2 regions of the Pedobacter hiemivivus genome follow, and region 2 is predicted to be linked to the other one. Evidence: riboswitches for the same ligand, from Rfam matches in the RefSeq annotation. Region 2 holds a riboswitch; the other holds the start of a gene.

Region 1 (7,905 bases), 300 kb from region 2:
GATCTACAACCTTAACGGCGTTAAAATCAGCATAATCAGCATCTGTACGCTTTCCATTATACTTAAATGAAGAACTTACATAAAGCTGCTTTGTAGCCTGAACACCCGCATTTACACCGAAAACATGTTTTGGCCTGCGCATTAGATGGTTAGAAACATCTCTCGCTACATCATTAAATTCCTTACCTTCTACATAAGCGTAAAATCCGTTCAGGTTAAAAGTTCCAAATTTCACCGATGGCTCTACTTCCAAACCTTTGGCCGTTTGATACGGCTGATTTACATATCCTGAATTTGTAAATACAATACCATCCGTTAGATCTCTTTTAAAACCTGCAACTCGCAAAGTGTATTTATTGTCAGCAAGACTAAAATTAACTCCTGCTTCGTAGTTTTTAGAACGCTCCGGTTTAAGATTCAAATTGGCGCCATACAATCCGAATAAATTTGCAAGCGTAGGTGTTTTAAATGATGTTGAAATGGTACCGAATAACTTAACTTGTTTTATAATGTTAATCGAAGGGGTAATATTGTAAGTATAATTTTCTCCAAAGTCTTTATGTTTATTGTAACGTCCACCTATCTCAAGGTTAAAAATGCTTAAATCATGTGCAAATACCGATGCATAGGTACTAAATAGATTGGTCGATACGCTTGGACCTGAATTCGATCTAGAGCTGGTAGCTCTATTATCTAAACCCACCAAAACATCAATATTGTTACCTACTTTTTGATTGTAAAATAAATCAATCAGACTCAATTTACCTTCACCGAGGCTTGCACCATATTGAGTTTCAGAACCTAGTGATGAAGTTTCGTAACTGTAATTGAAAGTAACTTTACCTGTTCCGAAGTTATATCTTGAACTAACACCACCATTGAAGTGCTTAAGCTTTGAATTATTGTTTGGATCATCTACAAATGACGTCGCATCAAAATCATAATGGCCGTAAAAATAGCGAAGGAACGGGCTAATACTGAAATTATCAGTGGCCTGCAAAGAGAAATTTGCATTAACTGCCCCGGTCTTGTTGCCATCCTTTTCAAATGGGGTTGTATTCCCTACCGGTTCTGCAGCTTCCGAAAAACCATCAGTTTTGATTTGCGTATAGGCAATGTTGTAGGAAAATCTATCCACATTGGCACTCACCCCGATTGTGCCTTTGTAGGTGTTATAAGTACCGTAACTGGCTACACCATAAACACTATTTCCAGCATCTTTACCTTTTTTTGTTACGATGTTAATTACACCTGCTATTGCATCAGAGCCATAAATAGTCGACTGACCGCCTTTTAAAATCTCAATATGATCAACCTGATCAATAGAGAACATCCGAAGATCGAGCGCGCTTCCTGAACCGGCCGGATTATTTACCAGGATACCATCAATCAACACTACTGCATGGGCGCTTGCGGCTCCCCTTACAAATAAACTTTTATTTAAACCAGCATTTGCGGTTGCGGCACCTACTACGATTCCGGCCTGCTCATTTAGCAGTTCCATCAAATTTTTACCCTGGCTCCGATCTAACACGTCACGACCAATAATGGTAACTACCTTACCGGTCTGTGATTGCTTCTGGTCATTTTTTGTGGCCGAGATAACAACGCTATCAAGACTTACGACCTTCTGGGCTTGTGATGTTTCTGTAACGCCCAGCTGGATTATACCAGCACTCATTGCAATTAATAGTTTACTATTAAACTTCATTTTATTTTGTTTTTGTTTGTGAGCTTTTTTACCCACAGCAAACAGATAGATCAAGGAAATGAAATACAATAAATAAGCACTCACCCCTAGCTTCAGTCCCCGAAAGCTATGAAATATTACTACTTATGGCAGGTCTTCTGACTTACTCCCGGATATCCTGCCTTCCCAATCATCGTTCTTTTAACAGAATCTGAAAAGTGGCTTCGATTTGAACACCGTTATAGAGCTTACAGCTGCGGGACAGTTACGGATTTACACCGTATTCCCTTTTAATCCAGATAGATCAACTATCCAGAACCAAAAGCGAGGCGAATGTAATCAATTATCCATCCACCAACAAAACCTATATTTTTTATTACTTATATTTATCAGTATTAACCTACGGCAATGAACAAAACAATTTTCGCTTTACTGCTCATGATCAGCCTCCATTCTGCAGCACAAAAAACCGACACCGTACTGATCGAAAAGCTCATGAATCAACACCCAGAGCTATTTTCAAGTGTTTTAAATCATCCACAAAAGAATCAAATACAGGTCATGTACACTCAAGTAAACAGAGACTTAAAAAACAAAACAACCTTTAAATCCTACAGCTACAATTTAAATGATCATCGCTATTTTTATCCAGCCAGTACAGTAAAACTAGCCGCTGTAATCTTTGCCTTGGAGAAAATAAACGAACTTAAAATAAAAGGGTTTAGCGCTGCCAGTACCATGATCACAGATAGTGCAAGATCGGGCCAAACTAAGGTATTGGTTGATACAAGCGCCAAAAATGGCCTACCATCTATAGAACAATACATTAAAAAAATATTATTAACCAGCGACAATGATGCCTTTAATCGCTTATTTGAGTTTATCGGTCGTGCAGAGGTCAATAGTAAACTTAAAAAATATGGATACCACGACAGCAGGATACTGAATAGATTAGCCATAGGCGATTCTGGAGAGCCCGCAAAACACACCAATCCGATCCGATTTTACAATGGTCAGCAGTTGGTGTACACTCAGCCTCCACAATACGACCCCAAAGAATATCCTTTAAAATTGTCCAATACAGTTATGGGCATTGGATACATTGACAGTGCCGAAAAACTAGTAAACAAACCTTTTAACCTGTCCAACAAGAATGCTTTCAGCATCACAGATCAACAAGCGATGATGAAAAAGTTAATCCATCCTGAAGCATTCCCTGCTAAAGAACGTTTTAACTTAACACCTGCCGATTACCAACTCATCTACGTCTATATGAGTAAACTACCAACAGAAAGTGATTACCCAGCTTATGATCCTAAGGAATTTTGGCCAACCTATTCCAAAATGCTATACTATGGCCGAGAAAAAGATGCGGTATTGAATCCTGATTTGAAAATATTTAATAAATACGGCGACTCTTACGGCTTTATCATAGATAACGCGTATTTCAAAGACAGCAAACATAAAGTAGAGTTCTTTTTAACAGCAGTAATTCAATCCAATGATGATGGAATTTATAACGATGGAAAGTATGAGTATACTACAGTATGCTATCCTTTTATGAAGAACATCGGAAAACTAATCTACGATTACGAGCTGCAGAGAAAACACACGAAATAAGTGTAATCTATAGCCTACTTTTCGTTGAGTAACTGTTGCTTAATTTCGCCCAACTTATGCATCTCATTTATTGGCAGCACCGGATATTTGAGATCTAATTTTTTAAACGTATCTAGCACAATCTTACTTATAGCCAACCTGGCATACCATTTCTTATCAGCAGGGATGACGTACCAAGGCGCCCCTTGCGTAGAAGTTTCCGTTAAGGCCTCTTCATAGGCTTTCATATAATCTTCCCATAAAGCACGTTCGGCGATATCAGCAGAAGAAAACTTCCAATTCTTAGCCGGATCATCAATTCTATCCAGGAAACGTTGACGCTGCTCCTCTTTGGAAACATGTAAAAATATTTTCACAATAACAGTTCCATTATCACTAATATGCTGCTCAAAATTCCTAATACTCTCGTACCTCCGGTTCCAAAAAGCCTTATTTATTTTTTTAATATTACTATAGCCAGGGATCTTTTCATTTAACACATATTCAGGATGTACTTTACACACCAATACATTTTCATAATGAGACCGGTTATGAATGCCTATTCGTCCTTTTTCTGGTAAAGCTTTGTAATGACGCCATAAAAAATCATGATCATACTCTTCCGATGTTGGCGTTTTAAAAGTAAATACCTGGCAACCCTGAGGATTTAAACCCGACATTACATGCTCTATCGCACTATCCTTCCCCGCAGCATCCATCGCCTGAAAAAGAATCAAGACAGAATGAGAATCAGCAGCATACAACCTTTCCTGAAGTTCATCCAACTGCTCTTTAATCTCAGCCAGCTCCAATACTGCATTTCCCTTCACTTGAGGCCCTTTATATTGTGTTGGATAATCGCTAAGTAAAACCTTCTTCCCTGGACTAACTAAATATTCTGCTATCTCTTTTTCCATCATACAATTTAACATAAATAATAACACTTATAGACTAACAATTCTAAGATTCAATTGTTTAAACGGTAATATGATAACCAAGTAACGGATTTTGGGATAAATCCGCAAACAGAAAGGAGTTCAATTATGGGTAAAGTTAGAAATGTCTTACAAGAGAAAACCATTCCCGTTATTTTTGTAAGTCCCGACACTACTGTTTTTGAGGCGCTAGAGCTAATGTTTAAAAAAAACATTGGGGCCCTTTTAGTAATGGAACAAGAAAAATTCGTCGGAATGATGACGGAAAGAGATTATGCCCGAAAGGTTATTTTGAAAGGAAAATCGTCTAAAGATACCCTAGTCAAAGAAATTTTGACCGAAAATCCTGTCATCGTATCATCCAATACAACAATTGAAGAATGTATGTGGTTAATGACCAACAAATTCACCAGACATCTACCAGTCATAGACGATGATAAGCTAATCGGTATTGTTTCTATTGGCGACATAGTGAAGTATATCATCGATGAACAGAAATTCATCATCGGAAACTTGGAGCATTACATTACAGGTGGCAGATAGACGGGAAAGATCAAATAATTACGTTAATTTGCAACGTTAATTTTAACACTATTTAACACAAACTGTTTTACGTTTTTTTGATCTTTACGTCCATGTTTAAAGAAATTCGCAATAAGTATCTCCGTTATTCAAGCATATTCCTTTTTTGTATCATCATCTTTTTTTGCGCGCTACAGCTCAACTTCTTATGGTTATTTGGCTACTCGCCATCTTATGAAGACATCAAAACGCCAACCCTTCGTGTGGGCTCAGAATTGTACACTTCAGATGGGAAGCTAATCGGTCGTTATTACAAAGAGAACCGCACACCAGTAAGTTTTAAAGAAATATCACCTAGCGTAATTAATGCACTTATTGCAACAGAAGATGTTCGTTTCTATAGCCACATCGGTATCGATTTCCGTTCCCTGCTTTCCAGCGGACTCTCTACAGCAACGGGCGACAAGCGCGGGGCAAGTACCATTACACAACAGCTGGCAAAAAATTTATACCAAACCAGATACAATAAATCTCAAGGCTTTTTAAGCCATGTGCCGGTGCTCCGGACCATTATTGCAAAACTAAAAGAATGGCTCACTGCAGTAAAATTAGAATCCAATTATCCTAAAAACGAGATCATTACCATGTACTTAAATACCGTTTCCTTCGGTAATAATGCATATGGTATCAAAACAGCTGCTCGTGTCTATTTCGATAAAGAAGCTAACCAACTGGATGTACCTGAATCGGCCTTATTGGTAGGGATGCTAAAAGGAACTACCACTTATAACCCTATCAGAAACCCTCAAAAAGCATTAGAACGTCGTAATGTTGCTTTGGCACAGATGAATAAATACAATTACATATCTGCTGCCGAATTAAATGCCTATAAAAACACCCCAATAAAACTTAAAGAAGGACGAATAGATGAAGGTAGCGATGGCGATTCGTATTTAAGAGCTGCTGTAGATAAATACCTTGAAAAGTGGTGTAAGGATAATGGTTACAACCTATATGAAGATGGTTTAAAAATCTATACAACCATCGACTCAAAACTTCAACAATACGCGGAAGAAGCGGTGAACGAACAGATGAAGACCCTTCAAAGAAGGTTTTATAGTATTTGGGGCAATGAAGATCCATGGGAAGATTCGGAAGGAAAAAAAGTAGACTACCCGGATCGTGCCATGCGCAATCTTCCTATCTTTAAAATACTGGAAAAGAAATTCCCAAATAATCCTGATTCCGTAACGGCTTATTTCAACAAAAAGAAAAAGATGAAAATCTTTACCTGGAAAGGTGATCGTGACACGCTGTTTTCGACAATGGACTCCATCCGTTACTACGGAAAGATTCTGAACGTAGGAATGATGACCCTTGACCCTTTTAATGGCAAAATAAAAGTTTGGGTGGGTGGTCTTGACCATAAATATTTTAAGTACGACCACGTAAATCAGTCGAAAAGACAAGCTGGCTCTATCTTTAAACCTTTTGCCTACCTGGCAGCATTGGAAAGCGGCATGAATCCATGTGATAAGATCACAGACAAGCCTGTAAAAATAGCCTACCAGGAGAAAGGAAAAACAGAATACTGGGAACCTAAAAATGCCAGCTATAGCTTTAGCTACAATGATATGTCGCTCCGTTATGCAATGGCACGCTCTGTAAATACCGTTACTGCGCAGATTACTGAAAAAGTTGGATGGGATAATGTGGTAAAATGGGCACACGAATGCGGTATCGACAGTCATTTAGAATCCGTTCCATCAGTTGGATTAGGCCCAAATGATGTCACCGTGTTTGAAATGGTTAAAGCCTATGGTACCTTCTTAAACGATGGTATAAAAACTGATCCTATTCTTGTAGAAAAGATAACCGATTTAGATGATAACGTTATTGAGGATTTCAAACCCAAAACTAAAAGAACCCTTACTGAAGAAATGTCCTGGTTAATGTTATACATGCTTAGAGGGGGTATGGAAGAACCAGGTGGAACTTCTCAAGCCTTATGGGAATGGGATCTTTGGAAAAAAGGAAACCAGATAGGTGGAAAAACAGGTACATCAAGTGATTACGTAGATGCCTGGTATATGGGCGTTACCAAGGATTTGGTTACCGGCATTTGGGTAGGTTGTGATGAACGTACAGCGCATTTTAAAAACGGAGAAACAGGTGAAGGATCCAGAACAGCGCTTCCTATTTTTGGTAAGTTCATGGAAAAAGTATACAAAGATCCAAGTACTGGATATACGATGGGCCCTTTCCCTAAAGCAAAAGTAAAAATCACAAGAGAAATCAATTGTCCAACACCTAGATACGAGAGAGACACTACTGAAAATGATAGTCTGGCAGTAGATTCTACCGATTTTGAAGTAGTCCCAACCATGGAATCACAGCCAGTTACAAGTGAACCTGTGATACAAAAGACGGAAGAAAAGAAAACTCCGGAACCTATTAAACAACCTGCCGCCGAAGTTCCCCTAACAAAAAAAGAACAAAGGGAACAAAGAAGAAAACAACGTCAGGAAGAGAAAGAAAAAAAGAAAAATAACGAAATATGAACAAAAGCTATACTTTCCTAAGAGGATTAATTGCCGTATTGTTTATCCTTACAACATCTTCTGCCGCGCTACAGGCTCAATATTTCGGACAAAACAAGGTGCGTTACAACAACGAGAAATTTAAAGTTTTACAAACACCTCACTTCGAAATCTATTATTACCTGAAGAATGAAAAACTGATTGAAAAGTTTGCTCAGGATGCAGAAACCTGGTACAAGATGCACCAGGAAATATTCAAGGATACCTTTGTAAAGAAAAATCCAATCATTCTGTACAATAACCATCCCGACTTTCAACAGACTACCGCCCTTCAAGGTGAAATAGGCATAGGAACAGGTGGGGTTACCGAAGCTTTTAAAAACAGGGTAATCATGCCGGTTATGGAGCTCAATAACCAAACCAGACACGTATTAGGCCACGAGCTTGTCCACGCCTTCCAATATCATCTCCTACTAGAAAAAGACTCTGTAAATCTGGAAAACATTAGCCAGATCCCTTTATGGATGATTGAGGGTATGGCGGAGTACTTATCAGTAGGCAAAACAGATGCCTTCACAGCTATGTGGATGCGCGATGCCTTATTAAACAGAGATATTCC
Region 2 (7,905 bases):
TAGCGATGAATAGTGGAACGCAAGCAGCTAAAGAAGCTGGTAACATGGTGGATTTGGATAATGATCCGACAAAGCTGATTGAGATTATTGAAATAGGTAAACAGCTGCTGATCACTCGTGGTACATTAACAACCTTTTCTATTGCCAATGATGTGGCCAAGTATTTTGCCATTGTGCCAGCCTTGTTTATCGCATCTATTCCTGCTTTGGAACATTTGAATATCATGGGCTTGCATACTCCGGAAAGTGCGATTCTATCGGCCGTAATTTTTAATGCCATCATTATTCCCTTCTTGATTCCTCTGGCCTTAAAAGGTGTGGCTTATAAGCCTATCGGAGCTACTGCACTGTTGCGTAGAAACCTGTTTATATACGGATTAGGAGGTGTTATTGTGCCATTTATTGGCATCAAATTAATTGATTTGTTTGTTGGATTATTTGTTTAAAACATAAAAATATCATGAAAAAGTATTTGTTACAATCTATACGCCTTACTGCAGTGTTGTTGGTGCTGCTGTGCGTTATATATCCTTTAATTGTTGCCTTTGGAGGCGGTTTTTCTAAAGGAAATGGTGGCGGTGAGAAAATTACTAAAAACGGTAAAGTTGTTGGTTATGCTTTAATTGGGCAGAACTTTAGCAAACCAGAATATTTCTGGGGCAGACCATCGGCAGTTGGTTATAATGCTGCTGGATCAGGAGGTTCTAATAAAGGTCCATCTAATGAAGAATACCTGGCTGTGGTGTCGGGCAGAATTGATACACTATTAAAATACCACCCTTATTTGAAAAAAGCAGATATACCCGCTGATATGGTAACTGCATCGGGTAGTGGTTTAGATCCTAATATCTCTGAACAAGCTGCAATCATTCAGATTAAAAGAGTTGCTGCAAATCGTGGTCTTACCGATAGGGCGGTTGCAGAACTTGTCGTAAAAAATACGGAGGGCCCTTTGCTGGGCATGTTTGGTCCCTCTGTTGTAAATGTCTTAAAATTAAACCTTGCCCTTGACGAATTAAAAAAGTAAAATGAAGAAACTATTATTGCTTACAGCGGCCTTAAGTTCGGCCGCCTGTACTTACGCGCAGGAAGAAACCAAAATTAAAGTATCGGGTTACCTGGAAACATATTATGGATACGATTTTAACAGGCCATCGGATAACAACAGACCGGGCCTTATTTACTCACACAACCGCCATAATGAGGTGAATTTAAACCTTGGCTTTATCAAAGCAAATTACGACAATGGATCGATTAGAGCCAATGTGGCTATCATGGCTGGTACTTATGCCAATGCCAATTTAGCTGCAGAACCGGGGGTATTAAAAAACATTTTTGAAGCCAATGCAGGTATAAAACTCTCTAAAACAATTAATTTATGGGCAGATGCAGGTATATTTTCTTCGCACATAGGTTTTGAGAGCGCTGTATCAAAAGATTGCTGGGTATTAACCAGAAATATCTCTTCAGAAAACACGCCTTATTATGAATCGGGCGCCAAGGTAAGTTATGCAACTAATGATGGTAAGTTTTCTGCAGTATTGTTATATTTAAATGGATGGCAGCGCATTAACCGCTTAAATGGAAATAGTAAACCAGCAGGTGGTGTACAGTTAACCTGGAAACCTACGCCTAAAATTACCGTAAATTACAGTAATTATTTAGGAACTGAAGGTGCTGATAGTGTTCGGGTAAAACGTTTTTATCACAATGTATACGCAATATATCAAGTGACAGATGATTTCGGTGTAACGGTTGGCTTTGATTATGGAACGCAGCAAAAAGCCAAAGGTAGCAGCGAACGTAGCGAAGTATTGTCGCCAGTTGCCATTGCACAATACGCCATTGCCAGTAAATGGAAAGTTGCTGGTAGGGTAGAGTATTACCAGGATAAGGATGGTGTTTTGATCGCCACAGGTACAGAAAATGGGTTTAAAACCACTGGTTATTCTGTAAACCTGGATTATGCTCCATTTAGCAACGCAGTGGTTAGAGTTGAAGGAAAAGTATACGATAGTAAGGATAAGATTTTTATCCGCAATGAAAACCCCGTTAATCACAACGCTGCAATTACAGCGAGTATAGCGGTTTCTTTTTAAGATCGTATTTTTTACAGGGCTGGTTTTGGTGTGGCCGGTCCTGTATTAATATTTAATAGCATGGATAGAAAAAATATTGGTAAACTGATTCCTGTTTTAAGTGTTTGTTTATTGTTATTACTCGGGATTTGGTACTTAATAACTGAAGCGTATATCATCATTAAATGGTAATCCCTGATGGAAGAAGAGCATAAAGAAAGTTCCGTACGTAAATTCCTCGATCTTGTAAAGAAGTCAAGAAGGGGGAAGTTTAAGGTTTATATAGGCATGAGCGCAGGGGTTGGTAAGACTTACAGGATGCTGCAGGAGGCACATGCCTTAATGAAAAACGGGATTGATATACAAATTGGATATGTTGAAACGCATAATCGTGTAGAAACGCAAGCGCTTTTGGCCGGCATTCCCTTAATCGCCAGAAGGAAAATATTTTACAAAGGTAAGGAGTTGGAAGAGATGGATGTCAACGCCATTATGACCCTGCATCCCGAAGTTGTTATCGTTGATGAGCTTGCGCATACCAATGTTGAAGGAAGTAAGAACGGAAAAAGATGGCAGGATGTTGTGGATATTCTGGAAGCTGGAATTAGTGTAATATCAGCCGTAAATATCCAACATCTGGAAAGTATGAACGATGATATTGAAAAGATAACCGGCATACCCATTAGAGAAAGGATACCCGATAAGATTTTAGAGCTGGCAGACGAGATTGTAAATATCGATTTAACGGCTGATGAATTGATAGACCGTTTAAAAGCGGGTAAGATTTACGATGAAAGTAAAATAGGACCTGCGTTAGGAAACTTTTTTCAGTCGGAAAGGATATTGCAGTTGCGGGAGATGGCTTTAAAAGAGGTGGCCCATCATTTGGAAAGAAAGATCAGTATAGAAATTCCTAAACAGATTAAACTAAGACAAGAGCGGTTTATGGCTTGTATTTCTACCAATCATGAGACGGCTAAAATTGTGATTCGTAAAACTGCCCGGTTGGCTTCGTATTATCATTCGCCCTGGATTGTTTTGTATGTACAGACTGATCATGAGCGTGGAGATCGTGTAAAGCTCGATTTACAGCGACATCTGATTAATAATTTTAAGCTGGCAACAGAGCTGGGAGCAGAAGTGATTAAGGTGAAAAGTAACGATATCACTAAAACTATTATAAAAATGGCTGAAGAAAAGGAGATCACTACAATATGTATGGGCAAGCCACATTTAAATTTATTTCAAATTATCATGAGAACTGCGATTTTTAACCAACTTTTGCGAAGTATTTCGGCTACGGAGACAGATTTAGTCATTTTGAGTTAGCTTCGTCATCCTTTAAAGCGATACGTTGTCCTGAATTTATTTCAGGATCTCAAAAGAGAAAGGCGGCTTTGCAGGTGCGAGATCCTGAAATAAATTCAGGATGACGACAGTTACAGCAGGTATAGCAGAATGACGACAGGCAAACAGGATGATGACAAGTATAATGCAATAAAATAAAATAATAATGAAGATAAAAAATAAACTTCGCCTCGGATTCGGGTTCTTGTTCGTGGTGATCCTCTTTTTTGGAGGTGTTTCCTTATACTATATGAATGAAATCTCCATCAGATCGAAGGTTATTTTGAAAGATAATTACGAGACGCTGAGCTTTACCAGTAAGATGCGATCTATCATAGATGAAGATTCGCTGCCTTTATCGGCAAAAGCTCAGGAAATGTTTAATCATCAATTGGCACTGGAAGAAAAGAACATTACTGAAGCAGGGGAAGGCAAGGCGGTAACGGCGTTGAAGGTGGCTTATGCCCGTATTATAGATCCTGCAACTGATTTAGCTACCAAGCAGAAAGCTCTAAGGGAGGTAAGATGGCAGTTAAAAATAATCGATGATGTGAATATGAATGCCATTGTAAGGAAAAACGCAGTTGCGCAGAGATCAATAGAAAAGTCGGCAATGTATGTGATTTTTGCGGCATCTATCTGCTTTCTAATCCTGTTTTCTTTTATCGTTAACTTCCCAGGCTTTGTGGCCAATCCATTAAGGGAGTTTGCTGATGCCATACGCGAAATTAGTCGTAAAAATTATAAACAACGACTGGAGTTTAAAGGTTCTGACGAATTTTCGGAATTAGCTGATTCTTTTAATGTTATGACTGCGGAGTTGAATAAATGGGAGAATAGTAACCTGGCTAAATTACAATCCGAAAAGTTAAGGATTGAAACTATTATTGAGCAAATGCAGGATGCTATAATCGGGTTGAATGAGCGGCAGGAAATTATTTTCTTTAATAAAGTAGCAGGCCAGTTGTTGAATCTTGATCAACAACAAGTGATAGGTGCGAATGCCATGGAGCTTAGGAAAAAGAATGATCTGCTAAACAGAATCTTGCAGGAAGATAGTGTGAGCAAACCCATGAAAATCTATGCGGATCAAAAAGAGTCATATTTCCAATTGGAACGTAGAGAAATCAGGATACCTAATTACGATGATGGTGCTGAACATGCTTTGGTTGAGATAGGGAAGGCAGCCGGAGAGGTTTACATCCTTAAAAATATAACGAAGTTTAAGGAGCTGGACGAAGCGAAAACTAATTTCATAGCTACGGTATCCCATGAGTTAAAAACACCTATATCGTCTATTAAAATGAGCTTAAAACTAATGGATGATGAACGCGTGGGACCAATGAATCCAGAGCAAAAAGAATTGGTGCAGCACATTAAGGAAGATTGTGGTCGTTTGCTAAAAATTACTACAGAATTGCTTGACCTGGCTCAGGTAGAAACCGGTAACCTCCAAATGAATGTTGTAAAATCTGATCCACGAAAAATTGCCATTTATGCTATGGATGCAGTAAGGTTTCAGGCAGAGCAGAAATCTATTGAACTGGAACTGATTTCCAGGAATAATTTGCCTCATATCAGTGTAGATATTGAGAAAACAGCATGGGTGCTGGTTAACTTTCTGTCCAACGCGCTTAGGTATAGTGCTGAGAAGTCAAAGATTATTGTTCAGGTAATAGAAAATAACGACGCAATAGAGTTTTCTGTTCGTGATTTTGGTAAAGGGATTGAAGAACAATACCAAAAGCGATTGTTTGAGAAGTATTTTCAGGTGCCTACCGATGGAAACAATAAATCAGGCTCTGGACTGGGATTAGCCATATCCAAAGACTTTATAGAAGCAGAGAACGGTACAATATGGGTTGAAAGTGCAATAGGAGAAGGCAGTAGGTTCTGTTTTTCTTTACCTGTTGTCAGTTAATCCGGTTCTACAATTGGGCCAGTGCTAACTTTTGCCTCAAATTTTCCTTCAGAAAACATTTTGAACTCTGGAACGTGATTTGGGTCGGTTGAGATTATAGCGACTTCTCCTTTGAATTGAAATTCTCCTTTTATACTTTTTCCTTCAGTAAATTCGGTGATTTTAATTGTGCCTACACTGCCGATTATGCTCTGTTCGAACTCTGGACTGGTATAAAGTCCTAAGATATTTTCTTCACCGCTATATTCTCCAACGCCATGGAAATTGTTAATCAAGAGAGAAATTTGCTGATCGCCTGCGGCATCCATATTTCCGATAATCATCATTACCTTTTCCTCCTTTGCGTGCAGGCCGAATACATTTTGAATTCCCTTGGCTTCTTTATATACCCCGTCAACTTTGAAGGAGATACTAGAATTTGTGTATTCGACCACAGGTATTTTTTTGCAAGATCCTGTTATCAATATCACAAGCAGTAGCAGAGCGGAAAAGTAGAATTGTTTCATTAGCGTTATTTGATTTAAAAACGGAAGGTAACAAAAATCAAAAGAATATAAATAAAATGTTTTAAAATTCAGGCTTTACACTACCTTTACGCGATATAAGTTCTTTACTTTATTTCTTCATCAACCGATAATGGTTTTACTTAATTGTAGATTAATAGGGAATCGTGTGTAAATCACGAACTGTCGCGCAACTGTAAGTAACATTCAAAGTTTTTACCCATAGTTTATCCACTGTTTCAAAATGAAATGGGAAGGATGGTAAAAATGTTACAAGTCAGGAGACCTGCCTTTATCGAATTGACAATGCTTTCGCGATATAAAGCACGAGTTAAGTTTGATGCATTTTAAATGCAGACATTCAATAGAATGCCTGTGTCTGTGCATTTCTATTTTTTCTCTTCTTTTATTTCCGACAGCATTGCGATTTAAGCAAAAGAGCTTTTAACTGATCTTTTCATCAATTAAAAAGCAAGAAAATGCTAACAAACAATCTGGGCTACCCGCGTATAGGTAGTAAAAGAGAACTCAAAAAAGCCTGCGAGCAGTATTGGTCAGGCAATTCAAGTATTCAAAGTCTGGTGCAAACCGGACGGGACATCCGTAAGCAGAATTGGGAACTGCAAAAGGAGGCGGGTATAGACCTGATCCCTTCTAATGATTTTTCATTCTATGACCAGGTATTAGATCTATCTCTTACTGTAGGGGCTATCCCTAAGCGTTACCACGAGGTAATCTTAAACAAAGGCAACTCAGAGCTCGATCTTTATTTTGCGATGGCCAGAGGGTATCAAAAGGATGGGCTTGACATTACAGCTATGGAAATGACCAAATGGTTTGATACAAATTACCATTATATCGTTCCTGAGTTTTTCAAAGATCAGCAGTTTAAACTGTTTTCAACTAAGCTGTTAGATGAGTATCATGAAGGATTAAGATTAGGGATTAAAACCAAGCCGGTGATTATTGGTCCGGTTTCCTATTTGTTGCTGGGTAAAGAAAAAGAAGCTGGGTTTGATAGAATTGACTTGGTGAAAAACCTGTTGCCTGTTTATATTGAACTACTTAAAAAGCTAGAAGAGCAGCATGTAGAGTGGGTACAATTTGATGAACCTTTTCTATCCCTGGATCTTACAGATAAGGATAAAGCGGCTTATAAGTATGTTTATAGCGAGCTTAAAAAGCAATTTCCTAAACTAAAAATATTATTGGCTACTTATTTTGCTGCGCTACAAGACAATGCGGTGTTGGCTACATCATTACCAGTACATGCCTTACACATTGATTTGGTACGTAGTCCGGAGCAGCTAAAAACTGTTTTGGAGCTGATCCCTGCTAATATGACCTTGTCTGTAGGCGTGGTTGACGGCAGAAATATCTGGAAGAATGATTTTCAAAAATCGCTGGTATTAATTAAAGAGGCACTCGAGAAAGTAGGAGATGACAGGTTAATCATTAGTCCATCATGTTCATTGATTCATTCACCATGTGACTTAAACCTTGAAACGAATGAAGATACTTTAACTCCTGAAATTAAGGATTGGATGGCATTTGCTAAACAGAAGGTTTATGAGGTAGTGGTATTGAAGCAATTGGCTAATGATGAGGAGATTGCTGATGCTAAACTCCGTGCAAATTTTGATTCAAATGAAAACCGCAGATCATCAAAGTTGATTCATAATCCTGTTGTAAAGCAACGTGTAGCGGGTATTTCATCGAGAGATGATCAGAGAGCTAGCGAATTCTCTGTTCGTCAGAAATTGCAAGGCGAATCGCTAAAACTTCCTTTGTTTCCAACTACAACGATTGGTTCATTTCCACAAACGGCAGAAGTGCGCAGTTGGAGGGCTAAATATAAAAAAGGTGATTTAAGCCTGGCTGAATATGTTGCATTAATAGAAAGGGAGACCGCAGAAACGATCCGTTTTCAGGAAGATACTGGCATCGATGTATTGGTACATGGTGAGTTTGAACGGAACGATATGGTTGAATATTTTGGGGAGCAGTTGGCTGGGTTCGCCTTTACCAAAAATGGTTGGGTGCAAAGCTATGGTAG

What was found. A riboswitch is a leader RNA that binds a small molecule or an ion and turns the genes downstream of it on or off. The one in region 2 is predicted to bind cobalamin.
Region 1: linked by a shared signal. The riboswitch ahead of FBD94_RS17425 (TonB-dependent receptor plug domain-containing protein) and the one ahead of metE (5-methyltetrahydropteroyltriglutamate--homocysteine S-methyltransferase) in region 2 are both predicted to bind cobalamin.

What each region holds. Positions count from the first base shown of each region.
Region 1 covers NZ_SWDX01000006.1:350,245-358,149, forward strand. Annotated here, with positions in the region: gene FBD94_RS17425 (TonB-dependent receptor plug domain-containing protein) at 1-1,711, opposite strand, end outside; cobalamin riboswitch at 1,822-2,028, opposite strand; gene FBD94_RS17430 (serine hydrolase) at 2,099-3,310, shown strand; gene FBD94_RS17435 (polyphosphate kinase 2 family protein) at 3,325-4,209, opposite strand; gene FBD94_RS17440 (CBS domain-containing protein) at 4,333-4,767, shown strand; gene FBD94_RS17445 (penicillin-binding protein 1A) at 4,860-7,307, shown strand; gene FBD94_RS17450 (peptidase MA family metallohydrolase) at 7,304-7,905, shown strand, end outside.
Region 2 covers NZ_SWDX01000006.1:45,803-53,707, reverse strand. Annotated here, with positions in the region: gene kdpB (potassium-transporting ATPase subunit KdpB) at 1-446, shown strand, start outside; gene FBD94_RS16145 (K(+)-transporting ATPase subunit C) at 461-1,027, shown strand; gene FBD94_RS16140 (porin) at 1,029-2,099, shown strand; gene FBD94_RS16135 (universal stress protein) at 2,277-3,407, shown strand; gene FBD94_RS16130 (HAMP domain-containing sensor histidine kinase) at 3,592-5,346, shown strand; gene FBD94_RS16125 (hypothetical protein) at 5,343-5,852, opposite strand; cobalamin riboswitch at 5,967-6,157, shown strand; gene metE (5-methyltetrahydropteroyltriglutamate--homocysteine S-methyltransferase) at 6,329-7,905, shown strand, end outside.